Regions from separate parts of the Neobacillus sp. MER 74 genome, predicted to be linked through region 3. Evidence: riboswitches for the same ligand, from Rfam matches in the RefSeq annotation. Region 3 holds a riboswitch; each other region holds the start of a gene.
The links. A riboswitch is a leader RNA that binds a small molecule or an ion and turns the genes downstream of it on or off. The one in region 3 is predicted to bind cyclic di-GMP.
Positions count from the first base shown of each region.

Region 1 (2,206 bases), on a different contig from region 3:
TGGAATCTAATAAAGCAATTGGAAAGATTGTATTGATAAATAAATGGTAAAATTGTATTTTTTCTAGAATAAGATTTGATTCTAATTGAAGAGCATTACTGGATTTTTGTTGATAGCAGACTCAAAAAAGCAATAAAAAAGTGTAAATGTCTGTGTTAATAAAGATTATGGGAGAAACTAGTTAAAATAATGAAGGTATATAAGTTAAAGAATAACTTTAAAGGTTTAAAAAAGGGAACACAATTCTATTTGATTGCTGAATCTGAATTTATTGGAGTAAAAGATTTTGTTTTAAGAACGGAAGACTTAGCTGTCAGGATTTCAATAAATGAAAGGGAACTTCATAAAAATTTTATTTTGTTGAAATATGGTTGAAGGAAAAAGGATGCTATATAGAAAAATCAGAGCTGCCAATTTTGGCAGCTCTTCTAACAACATCCATCATATTAAGAAATCAAAAAACTCCATTCAGGACCATTGTAATATTATTGGTTAACACTCTTTTTGTTATTAGAAAGATGCCAAGTAAAGAAGTGCTTAATCTTCTCCTCTTTTTTTAGAACTTCGCAAAAAACTTCCGCTGCATATTGATTAAAGAACGAACAAACCATTCCATCTTTTTGTCCACAGCAACTATATAACGAAAATCTTTTAAATTTTAAATTACTAAAATGATGATACATTTCATAGTTAATATATCCGTTTGGATAAAGATCAACAATTAAATGAAAGTAAGGGAAGGCATTCTTCACTTCAGGCTCTAAGTCCATTTTATCCAAATTTAATTTCACATCAATAAGAAGACGAATACAATCGTCTAGTTCTTGAACTCCCCAGTCTTGATCTAGTATTGCATATTCCAAATTGATTTTTTTCATAATCTAGCCTCCTAAAATAAGTCCTATTTTAGGCAGCCCAGCCATCATAGTTTTAAACCTTAGACCCGAAGCTTTGCGTCCCAATCTTTCGAAAAGTTTGCCTTTATCTATAAACGATATGTAAATTATATTACAATTTTTTCAAAAATTACAAAATAAAGTTCTACAAATACCGACGTTTTATGAAAAAAATTGGAAACAAATTCCCATTTCAAAGATATTGTGAGTAGGTGGAAGAAGGGATTCTTGCCAGTAAATCGAATATTTAATTGTCGGAATATTAAAAATGAATGGTGGTGGTTTTATGTCTTCTCCTAGATCTAGGTTTGAAATGATTAATGGAATGGAAGTTCATTTTACAGAATGGGGAGATCCACAGAAACCAGCTGTGGTTTGTTGGCACGGTTTAACTCGAAATGGGCGAGACTTTGATATTTTAGCCCGCCATCTATCCCAAAACTATTATATCCTTTGTCCGGATACAATTGGGCGGGGATTGAGCCAATGGAGTTCTTCCCCTGAAAAGGACTATTGTTTTGAAAACTACAGTAACCTGGCGATTCAATTATTGGACCATTTAGGAATCGAACGGGTCCGATGGGTTGGGACCTCAATGGGTGGAGCCATTGGAATGCGTATTGCTGGAACGCCTAATCATCAGAACCGGATTTCACATTTAGTTTTAAATGACATTGGAGCAGGTGCTTCTGAAAATGCTGTACAGGATATTGAAGGCATTAAACGAATTATTAGCTATGTAGGGAATCCACCGCAATTTAAAACCTTTAGTGAATTAAAGAAGTATTATCAAACCATTTATACCACATTTGGTCTTTCGAATGAAGAGGAGTGGAATGATTTTACCCAATACTCATGTAGAAGAAGAGATGAGGGTGGAGTGAGTCCTGATTATGATCCAAACATTGCTTTGCAATTTCAGCACACAGAAGATCTAAACTTATGGAACTACTGGAAAGCAATTCAATCAAAAATATTACTCATTCGAGGAGAAATATCCGACGTTCTACCTCTCGATGTTGCAGAAAAAATGAAGCAAAAACCAAACTGTCAAATGGTAACGATTCCAAAACTTGGTCATGCCCCAGCATTAAATACTAAAGAACAAATTACCGTCATTGAGAATTTTCTTCGGTAAATTGAAATTTTTTATCTATTGAATTAGGGATGGATACCAAGGATGTGGCTATGCAGGTTTAGTTTAAATATTTTCAATCGAAAAAGCCGAGCATCTTAGTTTGAATTGGGATGCTCGGCTTTTTTTCTTTAGATGGTTTTAAATACATTAACATTTAAGGAGAAATGTCCCA
Region 1 covers NZ_JAMAUV010000025.1:10,856-13,061, forward strand. Annotated here, with positions in the region: gene M3610_RS23685 (zinc-dependent alcohol dehydrogenase family protein) at 1-50, shown strand, start outside; gene M3610_RS23690 (hypothetical protein) at 486-878, opposite strand; cyclic di-GMP riboswitch class I at 907-990, opposite strand; gene M3610_RS23695 (alpha/beta fold hydrolase) at 1,183-2,034, shown strand.
Region 1: it holds a riboswitch for cyclic di-GMP, as region 3 does, so the genes downstream of both, M3610_RS23690 (hypothetical protein) here and M3610_RS03345 (TadA family conjugal transfer-associated ATPase) in region 3, are expected to answer to the same signal.

Region 2 (2,206 bases), on a different contig from region 3:
GCATCACCCCTGATGAGAATTATCTAGCAGTGGTTGAATTGGGTATTGATGCTTTAATTACTTATGCAGTCAACAGTGATGGGACACTTTCAAAAGCGCACTTTCTTCCATTAAAGGCTGGAAGCGGACCAAGACATTTAGTTTTCCATCCAAACCAAAAATTTGCATATATCATGACAGAGTTTAGTTCGGAAGTGATTGTTTTATCCTATCATTCGGAAAATGGTCGTTTTACAGAGAAACAATATATTTCTACGCTTCCTGAAGATTTCACCGAGAATAATCAAGGAAGCGCCATTCATATTTCATCTGATGGACAGTTTGTTTACGCGGGTAATCGTGGCCATAACAGTATTGCTGTTTTCCGTGTAGACCAAGAAACGGGAGAGCTTAGCTTTGTTGATCGCACCTCCACTGAAGGGGATTGGCCGAGAGATTTTATGTTCGACCCAACAGAGAAATTCATTGTGGCGTCGAACCAAGAGTCCAGTAACCTCGTCTTGTTTTCGCGTGATGAAAACACAGGAAAACTTGCATTGATTCAGGCTGATATCGAGGTTCCGTATCCGGTTTGTGTGAAGTTTTTAAATTATTAAAATTAAAAAAACAGCTTAACAAATTGCTCATTAATTTGTTAAGCTGTTTTTTTAATCAATTGAATATTGCGAAAATTAAACACCAAATTACCCCTCTTATTAATTATATTCCGGTTCAATAGTCTTTAATCCAAGGGAGCGATTTAGGAAATCCCTAATTTCATCAATAGAGAGTCCTATCTTTTTAGCTTCATTAATAAGATCTAACCATTCTGTATCAATATCTTGTTCAACGGTTAATGCAGACAAAATTAACCCTCCTAAAATGATTACTATTTTAGGTAACTCAGCCATCCTAGTTAAAAACCTTAGACCTGTAGCTTTGCGTCCCAATCTTTCGAAAGGTTTGCCTTTGTCATTCATAGTATTAAAGTATTATAGAATAAACTAATAGTACTATAGTCTTGATGGAAACTAAATGAAAATATTTCCAAAAAAATCGACAGGATTTCGACAAAAATTATATAAACCAATTAATCGTAGTTTAGAAGTTTTAAAACACATTTCTCACATGTTACCTGACCTATTTCAATAAATTTAATTTTTTTAAGGGTCTTCCTATTAATAATCCGTTCCTTGTTAAAGACTATACCGCATGCACAATGATAGGAATCCTTCACAATGTGAATCTTGTTTCTTTCTTTTATTAGTGGATATATCATGATTCCCCTTCTTTTCTAATTATTAGTTCCTAAAAAAGAACTTCTATTGTTCATTATAAAGAAATTGTAGAATTTTGTAAACGGAGAGGAGTTAATTTTACCCAGTGAAATTTCATTTACCTATAATACGAAAGTGGTAGATTATTGGATTATTTTAATGTGAATATCCCGGTTTGTTCTTTAAAAGGAACAATGGTAAAATGTAGATTAAGAAATAATAGTTAGTTAGGAGCAAGTATTTTGGATCATCAACCAATACAAGGTAGCTGTAGAATCGATAAGAAAAGAAAGACACAGAAACGATTTCTTTTCATAAAAGTTCTATTGATTATTTTATGGGGCCTATTTTTGTTGATTAATACCTGGACTGAGAGTATAGAGCGACTAATATATTTACATTCTTTTGGATTAAAGTGGGTTTCAAATCCTGATTTTTTGTCTTTTTTTTATTTTAATGATTTAACTTTGATTCATCCTGAATTTATTAAAATTAAATTAGGACATTTTGTTGGTTTTGCGATCATGGATTTTCTTCTCTTCAATCTAATAAGAAGTCACAAATATTCTATTGGCATATCCATTATTTTTGCGTTTTTTACAGAATTCCTGCAATTGTTTTTTGGTAGAGATGGACGGTTTTACGATTTAGTTATTGACTCATTCGGTATTGTATCGGTATTTTTTATATTAAAATTGCTTAATCGTGACAATAATAAGTAGGACGATTATTGTTAAGGGAGTGACTATTTGCCTTCAATGGATTTTTTGCAAGCTCAGGAAACTCTTAATTTCATGGAGTGGATTTTAAGAGCTGTAATTGGATTCTTCTTTATGCTCATTGTTGCTAAACTAATAGGACAGCGCGCGATTTCTCAATTAAGATTACTTGATTTCGTTATCGCCTTAGTTGTTGGTAATATTATTGCCCATCCATTATCAGATGAGCAC
Region 2 covers NZ_JAMAUV010000003.1:98,988-101,193, forward strand. Annotated here, with positions in the region: gene M3610_RS07160 (lactonase family protein) at 1-596, shown strand, start outside; gene M3610_RS07165 (anti-repressor SinI family protein) at 696-845, opposite strand; cyclic di-GMP riboswitch class I at 874-957, opposite strand; gene M3610_RS07170 (VanZ family protein) at 1,499-1,978, shown strand; gene M3610_RS07175 (DUF421 domain-containing protein) at 2,015-2,206, shown strand, end outside.
Region 2: it holds a riboswitch for cyclic di-GMP, as region 3 does, so the genes downstream of both, M3610_RS07165 (anti-repressor SinI family protein) here and M3610_RS03345 (TadA family conjugal transfer-associated ATPase) in region 3, are expected to answer to the same signal.

Region 3 (2,206 bases):
TTTCACTCTTTTTCACCTCAATATGATTGTCTCACACTTATTATATTAAAAGAAATAACTCCCTCGAACAAATTTAATGAACAAAAAAGCCGAACCCTATTTAAAGGAAATTCAGCCCCTAACCATTCATAACTTAATGCCTCTTATTACCTGAGATTATTTAAACAATGACGCTGGAATATGAATCCCTGATGCCTCTAGGCGATCATAAAATTTGGGGCGGACACCAGTCGGTATAAGTTGTCCAATAATTTTCCCCTCAGAATTAATTCCTTTTTGTTTAAAGGAAAAGATGTCTTGCAGAACGATATTTTCTCCTTCCATTCCTTGAACTTCAGTAATATTGATAATTTTCCTTGTTCCATCCATTAAACGAGTTTGCTGGATAATCACATCGATTGCTCCTGCAATTTGCTCTCGAATGTCTTTAATAGAATTATTCAATCCTGCTAAAAGGACCATTGTTTCCAAACGGCTAATCATATCCCTTGGACTATATGAGTGCCCTGTAGCAAGTGAACCATCATGGCCAGAATTCATTGCCTGAAGCATATCAAGCGCTTCTCCACCACGGATTTCTCCGATAATAACACGGTCAGGTCTCATTCGTAACGATTTCTTGAGAAGCTCTCGAATCGAAATGGCTCTTTTACCTTTTATTTCGGAAGGTCGAAGTTCTAGTGAGATTACATGACCCTGTCCCAACTGAATTTCGGCTGCATCCTCAACCGTTACGATTTTTTCTTCATCAGGTATAAAATTGGAAAGGGCATTCAGAGTGGTTGTTTTACCAGACCTCGTACCACCGCTAACAAACATATTCAAGCGGGCTTTCACGCATGCATCTAGAAAAAATGCCATTTCCTCTGTCACTGTCCCAAAGTTGATTAGATCTTCAATTTTGTAGGGATCCTTTGAAAATTTCCTGATTGTAATGGCTGGTCCATTTAATGCAAGGGGAGGAATGAAGGCATTAACACGTAAGCCATTAGGCAGCCTAGCATCTACCATTGGCGAACTTTCATCGATTCTCCATCCAAGTGGGGCAAGAATTTTGTCTATCATTGTCTTGACATGTTCATTGTCACGGAATTGTATTGACGTTAATACCAATTTTCCTTTACGTTCACAGTACACCTGGTTAGGTCCATTTACCATAACCTCTGAAACATCTTCATCTAAAATAAGGGGATTTATGGGTCCAAAACAGGTTAAGTAGTCGATTAGTTTCCACCTCCATAAAAAAGAAATAGCCCCGCCTTTACCAAAGGGGGGATAGAATTCATAGAATATCCATAGATACATAGAACAACTATGCAGACATGAATATCCATTATGAAACACCCTAATCTTTCGGTAACTGGCTGGCTTAGTGTAAATGCACCTTAGCCCCTATAGCTTTGCGTCACTGATTTTCATCAGGTTTGCCTTTATCGAGAAACAGTGTTTATTTCCGACTGATCTCTTACTCATATAATAGTCCCTTTCTAAACAACCGAAAACCCAACTTATTTATTATTTTCTGTACAAGCAAATAGGTAATTATAACTATTTCTAATCGATCGTTCTACAAATGAATATTAAAAATCGTATACGATTCTTGATTTCAATAATTTTGGGCGTATCAATCACATTACCTTTACCCATACATAGGATGTAGAAGATACTATGAAAAAAGGGTGTTGAAAATGCCAGCAATTGTTGGAGTTGCACAGGTCATTACGCTTGGCAGCAGTTCTGTCTTCCATATTGGCGATGTATATAAAATTATGCCATTTTCTACCGCAAAAACATTTTCTGGCGCTGGTTCCTTTAACACTGGGGAAAGCTTACAACTTCAAAATAATGTAAGTTCCACTAATACAAGTGATTCAGATGTTTACGATCAAGGGATTGCACTTAATGCTTAATGAATGGGTGATTTTAAATGAACTTTTATATCCAGCAGTCCATTCAGATTAATTTCATAAAAATTGGCGGGATTACCAATTCCTCAGTCTTACAAATAGGTAGTGCTGGGATTATTAAACCGATGGCTCATTTATATAATACTGGCGGATTTACTGGACCTGCACCACAAACAATCAAATCTTCAGGCTCTTTATTAGGGACACCATCAGTTCCCCTACAAGCCGCAGTAAGAAAACAGGATAAATAGGCCGCCGATCTTATGATAATCAATACGTTTATTGGAGAAATAATTGTG
Region 3 covers NZ_JAMAUV010000001.1:675,517-677,722, forward strand. Annotated here, with positions in the region: gene M3610_RS03340 (fumarylacetoacetate hydrolase family protein) at 1-6, opposite strand, end outside; gene M3610_RS03345 (TadA family conjugal transfer-associated ATPase) at 157-1,305, opposite strand; cyclic di-GMP riboswitch class I at 1,353-1,439, opposite strand; gene M3610_RS03350 (spore germination protein) at 1,689-1,910, shown strand; gene M3610_RS03355 (spore germination protein GerPB) at 1,928-2,158, shown strand.

Region 4 (2,206 bases), on a different contig from region 3:
GGTGTAATTGTCAATATTAATTTGAGCCAGAGTGATCACTTCAAAAGTGAGCCACTTTAATTTGTGTTATTTCCATATTTGCTAACCGGGGCGATTGCACTTGGTGTAACAGCGTATCAGGAAAAAATATCGTAACTTATCATCGTTCCTCATACCTAAGATGAAATATTTTTTGTATGCTAAATCCTCCCGCTTTATGGTGGATTTTTTGAAAACCTAGCATAAAACGGGAATAGCGAACTGGAATCTAGTACATTAAAACGTATTATATTATATTGATATGTACACTATTAATGAATCATTTGAATAACTAATTTAATCCAACCGAAAAACGCAAACCATAATGGAACACTTAAAGACGTCCCCCACAATAATCCTAATAAAAGATTCCCTTGCTTGTCCATGAAATCCACTCCTAGTGTTAGTTGTAGATAAATCTGGTAATGCACGGTTCCGTTTTTTAGTATATTTGTAAACGCTTTCAGTTTTCTTTTTTATATGATAACCAAATATTGATGGAGAATAAAGTAGAAATATGCAAATAACATGCAAAATATTTCGACAGATTCACTTATTAGACTTTTTATGTCAAGGGGGGGACCAATCTATTATTTACTATTTTTCAATTGGAACGAGAGTGCCTCTCCTTAGTGAAAGATTTTACGTAGGATAAAATAGACGATTCCCCATAAAGGAATGGATAAAAGAATCCCCCAAAGGCAGCCCCTGCCGAAATTTCTCCCATCTTCTTTCTCTGCCATATGTATCACTCCACTTCCGAAACAGGTTGCTTATCACTATTTAACCATGTATGGATGAACGGTTATATTTAATTCGTTCGATGAATAGTTACAAATTTTATGGCATTGTCGAACAGAATCATGTGTGAAAGGGTTTGCAATTGCCAGATTATTAACATATAAATAGGTTAATTGCTCTATTTATTACTAGAAACAATTAGTATATTATCAATAAAAACACATAGTTCGTACGAAAGGGCAAATCCATTGAAAAGTGGAGGCGCAAAACTAAAGGGGCTAAGGTTCTAAAACTATGCCAGCCAGCTGCCGAATATGATCACCTTACGACGGATTATGAATATACTCTGGGAGGTTACACTATGGTTATCTTTATTGCAGGCTTATTTGTTGGATCGTTCTCTATGCTTACAGTAATGAGTCTTATGGTTGCAGCTAAACGGGGAGATCGACTCCTTGAATCACAACGATAATTTGAAAGCGTTTTCTAAACAACCTCAACTTTTGGGGTTGTTTTTTATTTTTCGAAATAAGTTAATTACATATAGTGAAACAAAACGGAAGGGGAGAACGGGTCCAGCACTAGATTTATATTATGTTCATCCTGTCACTCACTTCATTTCCGAAAAACACTTCATCTTGTTTACGATTTAACTGAATATGTCGATAGAACTACAATGATACTATCGAAATATGTTGGAAAGTTTTTTTCGTAGGACTAATAGACTGATGCTATAATACTATTATCCTCGCTATATACTAAAATACCCAAATGAGGAAAAATCATGGAAATATCTATTGGAAATAAGTTTAGAGAGGAGGACCTAACATTTAATATTTTAAGGGAGAAAATACTATGTTACATATGAGTAGATGAAGTTGTTGTAAGTGAGAATCTCAAATAGGGTTGGGGTGGAATAATTGAAAAGATTTAAAAAAAGTATTTCGAAGGTAATTGTTGCGGGTATGTGTACCTTCACATTAATTCCAGGCAGTATCGGGTTCATTCAAGTAGTCCAGGCAGAAACGGTATCTGCAAATTGGCAGACAGTAGGAACTCCTGGTTTCTCTGCTGGATCAGTTAACAATACCAAACTTTTGATGGATGGAGAAGGTACGCTTTATGTAGGTTATCAGGATGGAGGAAATGACTACAAACCTACGCTTATGAAATACACAAACCAAGCGTGGCAAGCAGTAGGGAATCCAGGCTTCTCCAAAGGGTCTGCAAGTTTTGTATCCTTTGCACTGGATCCAGCAGGGACTCCTTATGTTTCTTATCAAGATGGAGCAAACAATTATAACGCTACTGTGATGAAGTATACCAGTGAGGGGTGGCAAGAGGTAGGAAAACCCGCCACTGGATGGGTGAACTCTACTTCCCTCGCGATTAATGCAAATGGGACCCCTTATATCGCTTATCGGGATTATGCCGAAAGTGAGAAAGT
Region 4 covers NZ_JAMAUV010000029.1:22,275-24,480, reverse strand. Annotated here, with positions in the region: gene M3610_RS24845 (ABC transporter substrate-binding protein) at 1-60, shown strand, start outside; cyclic di-GMP riboswitch class I at 988-1,072, shown strand; gene M3610_RS24840 (DUF3789 domain-containing protein) at 1,121-1,231, shown strand; gene M3610_RS24835 (OmpL47-type beta-barrel domain-containing protein) at 1,680-2,206, shown strand, end outside.
Region 4: it holds a riboswitch for cyclic di-GMP, as region 3 does, so the genes downstream of both, M3610_RS24840 (DUF3789 domain-containing protein) here and M3610_RS03345 (TadA family conjugal transfer-associated ATPase) in region 3, are expected to answer to the same signal.